DNA from 3 places in the Hamadaea sp. NPDC050747 genome. Region 1 is predicted to be linked to each of the others. Evidence: predicted binding sites of a transcription regulator. Region 1 holds the regulator's gene; each other region holds the start of a gene.
The links. Region 1 encodes HrcA, which represses chaperone genes, less so after heat shock. Its sites were predicted from a motif close to GGTTNGCACNCTCNNNNNGAGNGTGCNAACC; they were not measured.
Positions count from the first base shown of each region.

Region 2: groL (chaperonin GroEL) is a predicted target of HrcA. The motif match lies at 2,380-2,410, and genes of this name have one in related genera.
Region 3: groES (co-chaperone GroES) is a predicted target of HrcA. The motif match lies at 2,246-2,276, and genes of this name have one in related genera.

Region 1 is NZ_JBFAHM010000025.1:34,207-38,368, forward strand. Features, by position in the region: gene hemW (radical SAM family heme chaperone HemW) at 1-972, shown strand, start outside; gene AB0H43_RS37870 (DUF4870 domain-containing protein) at 965-1,435, opposite strand; gene hrcA (heat-inducible transcriptional repressor HrcA) at 1,722-2,741, shown strand; gene dnaJ (molecular chaperone DnaJ) at 2,752-3,885, shown strand; gene AB0H43_RS37885 (16S rRNA (uracil(1498)-N(3))-methyltransferase) at 3,891-4,162, shown strand, end outside.
Region 2 is NZ_JBFAHM010000014.1:66,928-71,089, forward strand. Features, by position in the region: gene AB0H43_RS30400 (serine hydrolase) at 1-669, opposite strand, end outside; gene AB0H43_RS30405 (cold-shock protein) at 877-1,080, shown strand; gene AB0H43_RS30410 (hypothetical protein) at 1,208-2,182, shown strand; gene groL (chaperonin GroEL) at 2,617-4,162, shown strand, end outside.
Region 3 is NZ_JBFAHM010000003.1:124,625-128,786, forward strand. Features, by position in the region: gene AB0H43_RS06975 (MFS transporter) at 1-217, shown strand, start outside; gene ybaK (Cys-tRNA(Pro) deacylase) at 326-805, opposite strand; gene AB0H43_RS06985 (methyltransferase domain-containing protein) at 980-2,188, opposite strand; gene groES (co-chaperone GroES) at 2,384-2,698, shown strand; gene groL (chaperonin GroEL) at 2,768-4,162, shown strand, end outside.

The DNA of each region.
Region 1 (4,162 bases):
GCGGGGCCGGTTCGGACGGTCTTCGTCGGCGGCGGCACTCCGACGCTGCTTCCTCCAGACGACCTGGCCCGGCTCCTCGACGCCGTCGACCGGACCTGGGGCCTCGCGCCCGGAGCCGAAGTCACCACGGAGGCGAACCCCGAGTCCGTCGACCCGGCCTCATTGGCTCGGCTGCGGAAGGCCGGCTTCACCCGGATCTCCCTGGGCATGCAGTCGGCCGCCGCGCACGTGCTGCGGGTGCTGGATCGTCGCCACACGCCGGGCCGGGCCACCGCCGCGGCCACCGAGGCGCGCGAGGCGGGCTTCGAGCACGTCAACCTCGACCTCATCTACGGGACGCCCGGCGAGACCGCGGACGACTTCGAGGCTTCGCTGCAGGCCGCCGTCGCCGCCGGGGTCGACCACGTGAGCGCGTACTCCTTGATCGTGGAGGACGGGACGCGGCTGGCCGCACGGATCCGCCGGGGCGAGGTGCCGATGCCCAGTGACGACGTGGCCGCAGACCGCTACCTGGCCGCGGAGAACGCGTTGAGCGGAGCCGGCCTGGGCTGGTACGAGGTCTCGAACTGGGCGGCCTCGGCGGCGGCCCGCTGCGCGCACAACCTGCTCTACTGGACCGGCGGCGACTGGTGGGGGGTCGGGCCGGGCGCGCACTCACACGTCGGCGGAGTCCGGTGGTGGAACGTCAAACGCCCGGCGCACTACGCCAAGCTGCTCGCGGACGGTCAATCGCCCGGGGCCGGCCGGGAGCTGCTGAGCGACGCCGACAAGTACGTCGAGGACGTGATGCTGCGGCTTCGACTGCGCGACGGCTATCCGCTCGCCGAGCTGAGAGACGACGGTCCGGCGGCAGCCGAGCGCGCGCGGGCCGATGGTCTGCTCGACGATGTCGAATATGCCGACGGCCGCGCGATGTTGACCCTGCGCGGCCGTCTCCTGGCGGATGCGGTCATCCGCGAGCTGCTTACTTGATCAGCTCGATGGTGGCCGGGTACTTGTACAGCTGGCCCTCGTTCGCCTTGAGCCCGGCGATGATCGCGATCACAAACGGGAAGACCGGGACGAGGAACAGCACCAGCGGCAGGATCAGCCAGCCGAGGCACGTCGCGATGATGTACGACACGAAGCTGATGATGTTCCAGAGGATCTGGAAGTTCAGCGCCGCGACCGAGTGCGCGCGTACGGTCGGCGACTCGTTGCCCTTGACCAGGAACACGACCAGCGGCGCGATGAAGCCCGTGATGGCGCCACCGAAATGGGCGACGAGCGCCCACGTCTTTTCGTCGGAGTTCGCATAGCCGACCGGCGCGACCTGACCGGCGACCGGCGGAGGCGGCGTGGAGCCCGTCACCGGGGGAGGCGGCGGCGCGTCGTATTGAGGGGCAGCCGGCGGCTCGGGGTCCGGCGTCCCCGGAGGGGTGGGGGTTTCACTCATGCGCGACACGGTAAGCCCACAGATCAATATCCGCCAGAGCTCGCATTCGACTGGTTGGCGACACTAAGGCGGCCAAATGTCCAGTGAATCGTCGCCGGTAGACGGGCGGCCGGGCGATTTCGGCGGCTTCGTCACCCATGACGACCAAGGGGCGATACCGCAGCCCGCCGAGCGAGACGAACGCCCGGTAAACTGGCACTCGCGGCGTACGAGTGCCAGAATCGAGCCGCGGCCCGACCCTCTCCAGGGCCGGGGGCCCGACCGCGAAGGGCAGGGAGGTGCGCCGGTGGGACTCGACGATCGCAAGCTCGACGTACTGCGCGCCATCATCGAGGACTACGTGTCGACCCAGGAACCGGTCGGCAGCAAGTCTTTGGTGGAACGGCACTCGCTAGGCGTCTCCCCGGCGACCGTCCGCAACGACATGGCCGTCCTCGAGGAGGAGGGCTACATCCGGCAGCCGCACACCAGCGCCGGTCGTGTCCCGACCGACGCCGGCTATCGCCTCTTCGTCGACCGGCTGTCGAAGATCAAGCCGCTCTCGCCGGCCGAGCGCCGGGCGATCGAGCGCTTTCTGCTGGGCGCGGTGGACCTCGACGACGTCGTGCACCGCACCGTACGCCTCCTGGCGCAGCTGACCCGGCAGGTCGCCGTGGTGCAGTATCCGTCGCTGTCCCGGTCCAAGGTCCGGCACCTGGAGCTGGTCCCGTTGTCGACCACCCGGATGATGTTGGTGATGATCACCGACACCGGCCGGGTCGAGCAGCGCCAAGTCGACATCCCGGGCACGCTGCCGGCCGAGGACGTGCTGGAGCTGCGCCGGATCATCAATGCCAAGCTCGGCGGTCAGCCGCTGACCCAGACACCGCCCCTGGTCCAGACGCTGGTCGAGGAGGTCTCCGACGACCTGCGCCCGGCCATGACCACGCTGGCCAGCATCCTGCTGGAGACCCTGGTCGAGCGGCACGAGGAGCGGATCGCGCTGGCCGGCACGGCCAACTTGACCCGCGCGAGCATGCTGGACTTCGCCGGTTCGATCCGGCCGGTGCTCGAGGCGCTGGAGGAGGAGGTCATCCTCCTCAAGCTGATCGGCGAGCAGTCCGGGTCGACCCGGGTCAGCATCGGTGACGAGAACGAATACGCCGATCTGCGCGCGACCTCCATCGTGAGCACCGGATACGGACCGGGCGGGCAGATCGTCGGCGGGATGGGCGTGCTCGGCCCGACCCGGATGGACTACCCCGGCACGATCGCCACCGTCCGGGCCGTGGCCCGGTATGTGGGCGACCTACTCGCACAGAACTGAAGAGGATCACGTGGCCAAGGACTACTACGGCATCCTGGGTGTGCACAAGGACGCCACCGCGGACGACATCAAGCGGGCTTATCGCAAGCTGGCGCGGCAATACCACCCTGATGTCAACCCGGACCCCGAGGCGCAGGACCGCTTCAAGGAGATCAACGCCGCGTACGAGGTCCTGTCCGACGACCACAAGCGACAGATCGTCGACCTCGGCGGCGACCCGCTCGCGCCCGGTGGCGGCGGCATGGGCGGCGGTCCCGGCGCCGGCGGCCCGTTCGTCGGGTTCCAGGACATCATGGACGCGTTCTTCGGCGGCGCGAGCGCGCGTGGGCCGCGGCCACGCGTACGGCCGGGGGCGGACGCCATCATCCGGCTCGACCTCGAACTGCAGGAGACCGCCTTCGGCGTCGAGGCTCCGCTGACCGTCGACACCGCGGTGCTCTGCTCGACCTGTTCGGGCGCCGGCACGGCGGCCGGCACCCATCCCGTGACGTGCGACATCTGTCACGGCAAGGGCGAGGTCCAGTCGGTTCAGCGCACCTTCCTCGGCCAGGTCGTCTCGACCCGCCCGTGCGCGGCCTGCCAGGGCTTCGGCACGACCATCCCGCACCCGTGCGCCACCTGCGGCGGCGAGGGCCGGGTGCGTACGCGGCGGACGCTGACCGTGAAGATCCCGGCCGGGGTCGAGGACGGCATGCGCATCCGGCTGGCCCAGCAGGGCGAGGTCGGCCCCGGCGGCGGCCAGCCCGGCGACCTCTACGTCGAGATCCACGAGCGCCCGCACGACGTCTTCGCCCGCAAGGGCAACGACCTGCACTGCAAGGTGACGGTGCCGATGACGGCGGCGGCCTTGGGGACCCGGCTCACCATAAAGACGCTGGACACCGAGGAGCAGGTCGACGTCAAGGCCGGCACCCAGGCCGGGGCCACGGTCCGGATCAAGGGCCGGGGCGTGCCGCACCTGCGGGGCAGCGCTCGCGGTGACCTGTTCGTGCACTTGGACGTGCGTACTCCGACGAAGATCACGCCCGAGCAGGAGCGCATGCTCCGGGAGTTCGCCAAGTCCCGCGGCGAGGAGATGGCGGAGCTGGCGAAGCAGACCGGCGGGTTCTTCAGCTCGCTGCGCAACGCGTTCAACGGTCACTGACCGCCGTGAGCAGGCCGCTGTTCCTGGTCGACGCGCTGCCCGCGATCGGGCAGTTCGTCCTGGAAGGTGCGGAAGGACGGCACGCCGCCGATGTGCAGCGGCTCCGGCCGGGGGAGGAGTTGCTGCTCGGCGACGGGCTGGGCGGCCTCGCCCCGGCTACGGTGGTCTCGGCCGCCAAGGGCTCCCTGCTGCTCGACGTGGGTCAGGCCGCGCTCACCGATGCGCCACAACCGCGTCTGATCGTCGCGCAGGGCCTGGCCAAGGGCGATCGGGGCGA
Region 2 (4,162 bases), on a different contig from region 1:
CAGCGCCAGGCGTACGCCGAAGTCGCCCTCTCCGCGTACCTCTCTCATCTGGGCCAGCAGCCACTCCGTCCATCGAGGACCGGCCGCCGTCCCCTCGGCGATGCACTCGCCGAGGCGTACGGTGTCGCGAGCGGAGACGATCGTGGGACTCCACCGGTTCTCCCGGTAGTTGGGCGCGCTGTCGACGAGCCCGCAGACCGAGACCATCCGCTCGATCGTCACGATGCCGCCGTTGAGCCCGAAGACCTTGGTCGCCGCCGCGTTGTCGCTGTCGACGATCATCCGGCGCAGCAACGCCCGAGTCTTCGCGTCCGGATCGGGATCGGTGTGCGTCAGGTAGTCCGCGGCCAGCCACACCTTCACCATCGACATCGTGTCGCTGGGCTCGGCCAGGTTCGGTGAGCCGACCACTTCCCGCGTACGCCGATCGAGGAGCGCCCAGCTGAAGAAGCCCGGCGACGTCACGCGTACAAGTGGGGCGAGCGTGGGAGACGCGGAGGGCGACGGCGGCGCGGAGGTGGCGGCGACAGTGGAATGCGCGGGTCTCGGGGGCTCGCTCAGCGAGACGATCGCGACCGCCACGAGGAGGCCGATCGCGCACAGAAGAACCGAGACCTGAACGTGATCCGGGTGCCAGCGGGTCGTCACGACCGGGTCAACCCGCGGCACCGCGAGATGGTGACGCAGGGCCGCTGAGCAGGGCAGTCACCTGTCCGAATTCGGGTAGTGCGCAAGCGCACACTCTCAAGTATCGTGCGGTTCTGGCTGATGACATCGCTCGAACCGCATGGATCTTCGATGTCACCGCTCCGGCGGGCGAACGTCCGGCGGGGGTCTACGACAGACCCAGCACCATCGAAGTGAGGAAGTGTCACAGTGGCACAGGGCACCGTCAAGTGGTTCAACAGCGAGAAGGGCTACGGCTTCATCGCCGTCGACGGGGGTCAGGACGTCTTCGTCCACTTCTCGGCGATCGAGATGGACGGCTACAAGGCGCTCGACGACGGCCAGCGCGTCGAGTTCGAGATCGCGCAGGGCCAGAAGGGTCCGCAGGCCGAGAAGGTCCGGATCATCGCCTGACAACAAGGCTTCACACCCCGGCGGCGCCGGCTGGCGAGGCAATCCCCCCTCGCGAGTCCGGCGCCTTCCTCATGCCACTGCCCTCATGCCACTGCCCCTGATCCCGGTGCCCCTCACGGAGTGACAGATGACCGAGCAGCCGCCGCCCTCCGGTTACCTCCCGCCGCCTGCTGCCTTCGCCGCACCCGGCGGACAGTACCCGAATCCCTACGACCCCCTCGTGAACCCGCCGTACGCGGGCATCGGGGGCTGGTTCAACCGGATGTCGTCGGTGTTCCAACGGTCCTGGAAGTCGATCGCGGCGATCTTCGCCGTCACGCATCTGCTGCCCGCAGTCGGCATCGCGGTCACGACCGCGATCGGCACGGCACTGGTGCTGGTGCCGTGGCAGCAGCAGATGATCGAGGCCGCCGAGTCCGGTGAGGACCCCCGATTCGACACGTTGGTCGGCCCGTTCCTCGGACTCATGGGCGTCATCGTGGTCGCCGCCGTGCTCTTCACCGTCCTGCAGGCGGCCGGCTACGCGGCGGGCACCTATGTGGTGACCCGGGACGCGGCCGGCGCCCCGACCGCCGTCGCCGACGCGCTGCGGTACGGGTTCCGCCGCTGCCTCGGCCTGTTCGGCTGGACCCTCGTCACCGCGCTGCTGGTCCTCGCCGGGGCGATCGCCTGCATCCTGCCGGCGTTCTACGTGTACGCCGCCACCGCCCTGGTCGGCCCGATCTACCTCTTCGAACGGCGTACGCCGATCGGCCGGTCCTTCACGATCTTCAACAACAACCTAGGCCGGGTGCTCGGGCGGCTGGCCATGATCCTCGTGATCGTCATCGGTGGCTCGCTCGTGACGAGCACAGTGGAGAGCGTGCTGAACCTCGTCTTCGGCGGGGCCGGCTCGTTCAGCACCGACCCGGACGGGACGGTGCAGCTCGCCGGGCAGACGGGGATGTCGATAGCCGGCTCGGCGGTCGTGGCGGGCGTCGGAGCCGTCATCAGCCTGCCGTTCACCATGATCCAGTTCGTTGGGATCCTCCTCACGTACGCCGAACAGCGCGGGCACGAAGGGCCGGTGTCGGCGGGGTCGCTCGCCGCCGAACTCGACTGACCCCCGCTCGCTTCCCGCTCGCTTTCCCGCTCGCTTCCCGCTCGCGTTTCCGCTCGCGTTTCCGCTGGATCAGGGTTCTCGGTCGAATCAAGGGGCAAGATTCGACCGAGAACCCTGATCTTGTGCTGGCCGAGAGTGCCGCCGATGCGGCCGAGGTGCTGCTGGGACGCCGGTCCGGCCGCCGTTCTCAGCGGACTCGCTTGCACTCGGCTAGGGAGAGTGCTAAACAAGGTGTTGGCACTCAGCTTGAACGAGTGCCAACACCATGGAAACCAAGAGTCGGAGCGGTGGGGTCGCCTGACCGTCCTCCTGGCGAGGGCGTTCGGTGACCGGTCGTCGCGGGCTATCCGCCCGGCGAAGGTGTATCAGACAGGCGGCGTTTCGTGCCGAAAAAGGCGCGGAGTGCCGGGATTGTCCAGGAGGACATCGCCGTTATGGCCAAGATGATCGCGTTCGACGAGGAGGCGCGCCGCGGCCTTGAGCGGGGCATGAACACCCTCGCCGACGCCGTGAAGGTGACGCTCGGCCCGAAGGGCCGCAACGTCGTGCTGGAGAAGAAGTGGGGTGCTCCGACCATCACGAACGATGGTGTGAGCATCGCCAAGGAGATCGAGCTCGACGACCCGTACGAGAAGATCGGCGCTGAGCTGGTCAAGGAGGTCGCGAAGAAGACCGACGACGTCGCCGGTGACGGCACGACGACGGCGACCGTCCTGGCCCAGGCGCTGGTCCGCGAGGGCCTGCGCAACGTCGCGGCCGGCGCGAACCCGATGGCCCTCAAGCGGGGCATCGAGACCGCCGTCGCGTCCGTCGCCGAGGAGCTGGCCAAGCTCGCCAAGGACGTCGAGACCAAGGAGCAGATCGCGTCGACCGCGTCGATCTCCGCCGCGGACACGACCGTCGGCGAGATCATCGCCGAGGCGATGGACAAGGTCGGCAAGGAAGGCGTCATCACCGTCGAGGAGAGCAACACCTTCGGGCTGGAGCTGGAGCTCACCGAGGGTATGCGCTTCGACAAGGGCTTCAACTCGGCGTACTTCGCGACCGACGCGGAGCGCATGGAGGCCGTCCTCGAGGACGCCTACATCCTGATCGCGAACAGCAAGATCAGCAACGTCAAGGACATGCTGCCCATCCTCGAGAAGGTCATGCAGTCCGGCAAGCCGCTGGCGATCATCGCCGAGGACGTCGAGGGCGAGGCCCTGGCCACGCTGATCGTGAACAAGATCCGCGGCACCTTCAAGTCCGTCGCCGTCAAGGCCCCGGGCTTCGGCGACCGCCGCAAGGCCATGCTGCAGGACATCGCGATCCTGACCGGCGGCCAGGTCATCTCCGAGGAGGTCGGCCTCAAGCTGGACTCCGTCGGTCTCGACATGCTGGGCCGTGCCCGCAAGGTCGTCGTGACCAAGGACGAGACCACGATCGTCGAGGGCGCCGGTGACACCGAGCAGATCAACGGCCGGGTGAACCAGATCCGCGCCGAGATCGAGAAGTCGGACTCCGACTACGACCGCGAGAAGCTGCAGGAGCGCCTGGCGAAGCTGGCCGGCGGCGTGGCCGTCATCAAGGTCGGCGCGGCCACCGAGGTCGAGCTCAAGGAGCGCAAGCACCGCATCGAGGACGCCGTTCGCAACGCGAAGGCGGCCGTCGAGGAGGGCATCGTCGCCGGCGGTGGCGTCGCCCTCGTGCAGGCCGGCAAGAGCGCCTTCGACAAGCTCGACCTGTCGGGTGACGAGGCGACCGGCGCCAACATCGTCAAGGTGGCGCTGGACGCTCCGCTGCGGCAGATCGCCGTCAACGCCGGCCTCGAGGGCGGCGTGGTGTCGGAGAAGGTCCGCAACCTGGAGACGGGTCACGGCCTCAACGCCGCCACCGGCGAGTACGTCGACATGCTGAAGGCCGGCATCATCGACCCGGCGAAGGTGACCCGGTCCGCGCTGCAGAACGCGGCGTCGATCGCGGCCCTCTTCCTCACCACCG
Region 3 (4,162 bases), on a different contig from region 1:
GCTGGGGTCGGCCGTCGCGTTCGCCGGGATGCCCCTCGGCGCCCTCATGGCCGGCTGGCTCGGCGAGTACGGCACCGAACTCGCGCTGATGGTGTGCGGCCTGACCTACCTCGTGGCGACGATCGCCCCGTTCATCGGGAAGTTCTGGCGGGAGATGGACCGCCGGCCCGCCCCGGCGACCGAACCGGCCGCGTCGTCGGAGCTCGTCACCGCCTGAGTGCCGGGTCAACCGGAGGCAAGTAGTTGATCTAGGCGAGAAATGGCTGCCCAGGCCGCCGTTTCTCGCCTAGATCATTTCGGTGCACCGCACTACGGTGTTGCTGGATCAGCTGGAGGCGATGGAGGCGACCGTCGCGCTGGTGAGGCGTACGAGATCGTCGGGCGCGAGCTGGACCTGCAGCCCCCGCTTACCGGCGCTGACGTAGACGGTCGAACCGGCCAGCGCACTCGCGTCGATCACGGTCGGCAGTCGTTTGCGCTGGCCGAGCGGGCTGATGCCGCCTCGGACATACCCCGTCGTACGCTCGGCGACCGCCCGGTCGGCCATGGTCGCCCGCTTCCCACCGGCAGCCGAGGCTAGCGCCTTGAGGTCCAGTTCGCCGGTGACCGGGACGACGGCGACGGTCAGTCCACCGTCGACCTCGGTGACCAGCGTCTTGAAGACCCGAGCCGGATCGGCTCCGATCGCGTCGGCGACCAGCGCGCCATAGTTGGGCGCGTCCGGGGAGACGTCGTACGGGTGCAGCGTGTGCGCGATCTTCTGCTTGGCCAGCAGCGCGGTGGCCGGGGTCCCTTGGCTTGCCACACCGCGAGTTTAGAGAACGGCGCTCCGCTGCGCGTTATCCGGGATAACGCGGTCTTCTCCGCCCGGCAAGGGGACGTTATCCCGGATAACGCGAACGCCGTGAACGCCGTGAACGCCGTGAACGCCGTGAGCGCCGCGAGCACCGCGAGCACCGCGAGCACCGCGAGCACCGGCCTAGCGCGCCGCCGCCGACGGGGCGACGGCGTGAGCGATCACCGCGACCGGCCGCCCGGCCACCTTCGTCAGCAGCACGCTGGCTTCGGCGTCGCCGGACAGCCGCAGGTCACGCCGGAGTTGTTCGACGTCGAGGGCGGAGCCTCGTTTGAGGATCTCCAGCCGTCCGACGCCCCGCTCGCGGAGAGCTGCGCGTAGTCGCTTCAGGGAGAACGGCAGCACTTCGTCGACGGCGAAGCAGCGCCCGAAGGGTGTCGGAAGAAAAGCGGACGTCCACACGTACGCGATGTCGGGGTCGCCGAGGTGTCCGTCGACGGTCCGGGCGAACTCCGCCACGAGGTGCGAGCGGACGACCGCCCCGTCGGGGTCGTAGACGAACTCGTCCACCGGGCCGACCGGTCCTGCCGCAGCGCCCGACCCGGTCAGCTCGTGGACCGACCGCTGCCGGAGGACAGAGGCCCGCCGTGGTACGCGAGCCAGTGGCCCGAACCAGGCGGCGGCCTCCACGACGTCGCCGTCGACGCTGGTCAGTTCGAGTTCGCAGTCGTCGGGCAGCAGTTCGCTGGGGAAGCCCGGGGCCAGCTTCACCACGGTGTAGTCGACCAGCCGGGGCAGTTGCGCGACCCAATCCCAGGGCGGCGAGTAGTCCTCGGGCCGGAAGATCCGCCGGGTTCGGCGTACGCCGGTCCCGGACTGCCGGCGGGCCGGGTCGCAGAACGCAGCTCCCACGTCGTGCAACGGCACGTCGCGCACGTCGGCGCAGCTCACCACGATGTCCAGGCCGAGCGCGCCGGCGTTGTAAGCGGCGATCTCCGACGTGACGGGGTCGGCGTCGACGGCGTGCACGGCGATTCCCGCCCGGGCCATCGCGATGGCGTCCGAGCCGATCCCGCAGCCGAGATCGGTCACCCGGCGTACGCCCGCCTGGGCGAGCCGGGCGGCGCGCCGAGCGGCGACGATCGGCCGGGTCGCCTGCTCCAGGCCGGCCTGCGTGAACAACATCTGCGAAGCGGAAGGGCCGAACTTGGCCACCGCCCGTGCCCGGAGGACGGCCTGGGTGAGCGCCGCGCCGGCCACCTCGGCGGTGTACCCGTGCGAGCGCAGCGTGCTGATCGCGGCGAGTCGATCGGTGTCGACCAGCTCCTCCGCGGCGGCCAGCGCGGCGATTCCCTCCCGGGAGCGCAGCGCGGCGAGCTGTTCGGAGTCCACGACACGGATCGTACTGGCACTCTCCTTGACTGAGTGCTAGCCACGTCATAACCTTCGGTTTAGCACTCTCCTGCTGAGGGTGCTAAGAATGACAAGTGCCACCAGGGCACCAGCCAGCCACAGCGGTCCGGCACCCGCGACGACGGTGCCGCTGCGGAGGGTGAGAGACAGCGATTTCCGATACCCCAGGAGGGTATGCTCGTGACTACCGCGACGAAGGTTGCGATCAGGCCGCTCGAGGACCGCATCCTGGTCCAGGCGAACGAGGCTGAGACGACCACCGCGTCGGGGCTCGTTATCCCCGACACCGCCAAGGAGAAGCCGCAGGAGGGCACCGTCCTCGCCGTCGGCCCCGGCCGCTTCGACGACAAGGGCGCTCGGATCCCGGTCGACGTGCAGGTCGGCGACACCGTCGTCTACTCGAAGTACGGCGGCACCGAGATCAAGTACGCCGGCGAGGAGTACCTGGTGCTCTCCGCCCGTGACGTCCTCGCGGTCATCGAGAAGTGACCCGGCCGATGGCCCGGCGACCCTGAGTGAACTCCAGGGGAGCCGGGCCATCGCGATGAAGGAGTGAGAATGGCGAAGATTCTGAGCTTCTCGGACGACGCCCGGCACCTGCTCGAGCACGGGGTCGACGCGCTCGCCGACGCGGTCAAGGTCACCCTCGGCCCGCGCGGACGCAACGTCGTGCTGGACAAGAAGTTCGGGGCTCCGACGATCACCAACGACGGCGTGACCATCGCCAAGGAGATCGAGCTGACCAACCCGTACGAGAACCTGGGTGCGGCGTTGGTCAAGGAGGTCGCGACCAAGACGAACGACGTCGCCGGCGACGGCACGACGACCGCGACCGTCTTGGCCCAGGCCATGGTCCACGAGGGTCTGCGGAACGTCACCGCCGGGACGAACCCGTCGGGCCTCAAGCGGGGCATCGACGCCGCGGCCGCCCGGATCAGCGAGGAACTGCTCGGCAAGGCCGTGCAGGTGAACGACCGGCAGGAGATCGCCCAGGTCGCGACGATCTCGGCGCAGGACGCCACGATCGGCGACCTGATCGCCGAGGCGATGGAGAAGGTCGGCCGTGACGGTGTCATCACCGTCGAGGACGGCTCCACCATGCAGACCGAGCTCGAGGTCACCGAAGGTCTCCAGTTCGACAAGGGCTTCATCTCCCCGCACTTCACCACCGACGCGGAGGCGGGCGAGGCGGTCCTGGAGGACGCCTACCTGCTGATCACCACGCAGAAGATCTCGGCCATCGAGGATCTGCTGCCGGTGCTGGAGAAGGTCGTGCAGGCCAACCGTCCGCTGCTGATCGTGGCCGAGGACGTCGAGGGCCAGGCGCTGTCGACGCTCGTCGTGAACTCGATCCGCAAGACCGTCAAGGTCTGCGCGGTCAAGGCCCCGGCGTTCGGCGACCGCCGCAAGGCGATGCTGCAGGATCTGGCGATCCTGACCGGTGGCGAGCTGATCGCGCCCGAGCTGGGCTACAAGCTCGACGCCGTCGGGCTGGAGCAGCTCGGCCAGGCCCGGCGGATCGTTGTCGACAAGGACGCCACCACGATCGTCGAGGGCGGCGGTTCGGCGACCGAGGTCAAGGGCCGGGTCGACCAGATCCGGGCCGAGATCGCGGCGTCCGACTCCGACTGGGACCGCGAGAAGCTGCAGGAGCGGCTGGCGAAGCTGTCCGGCGGCGTCGCGGTGATCAAGGTCGGTGCGGCCACCGAGGTCGAGCTGAAGGAGCGCAAGCACCGGATCGAGGACGCCATCTCGGCGACCCGGGCGGCGGTCGAGGAGGGCATCGTGCCGGGCGGCGGCGCCGCGCTGGCGCAGGTCGCCACCATCCTCGACCAGGGCATCGGGCTGTCGGGCGACGAGGCTATCGGCGTTTCGATCGTCCGCAAGGCGCTCGACGAGCCGCTGCGCTGGATCGCCCAGAACGCCGGCCACGACGGCTACGTCGTCGTGCAG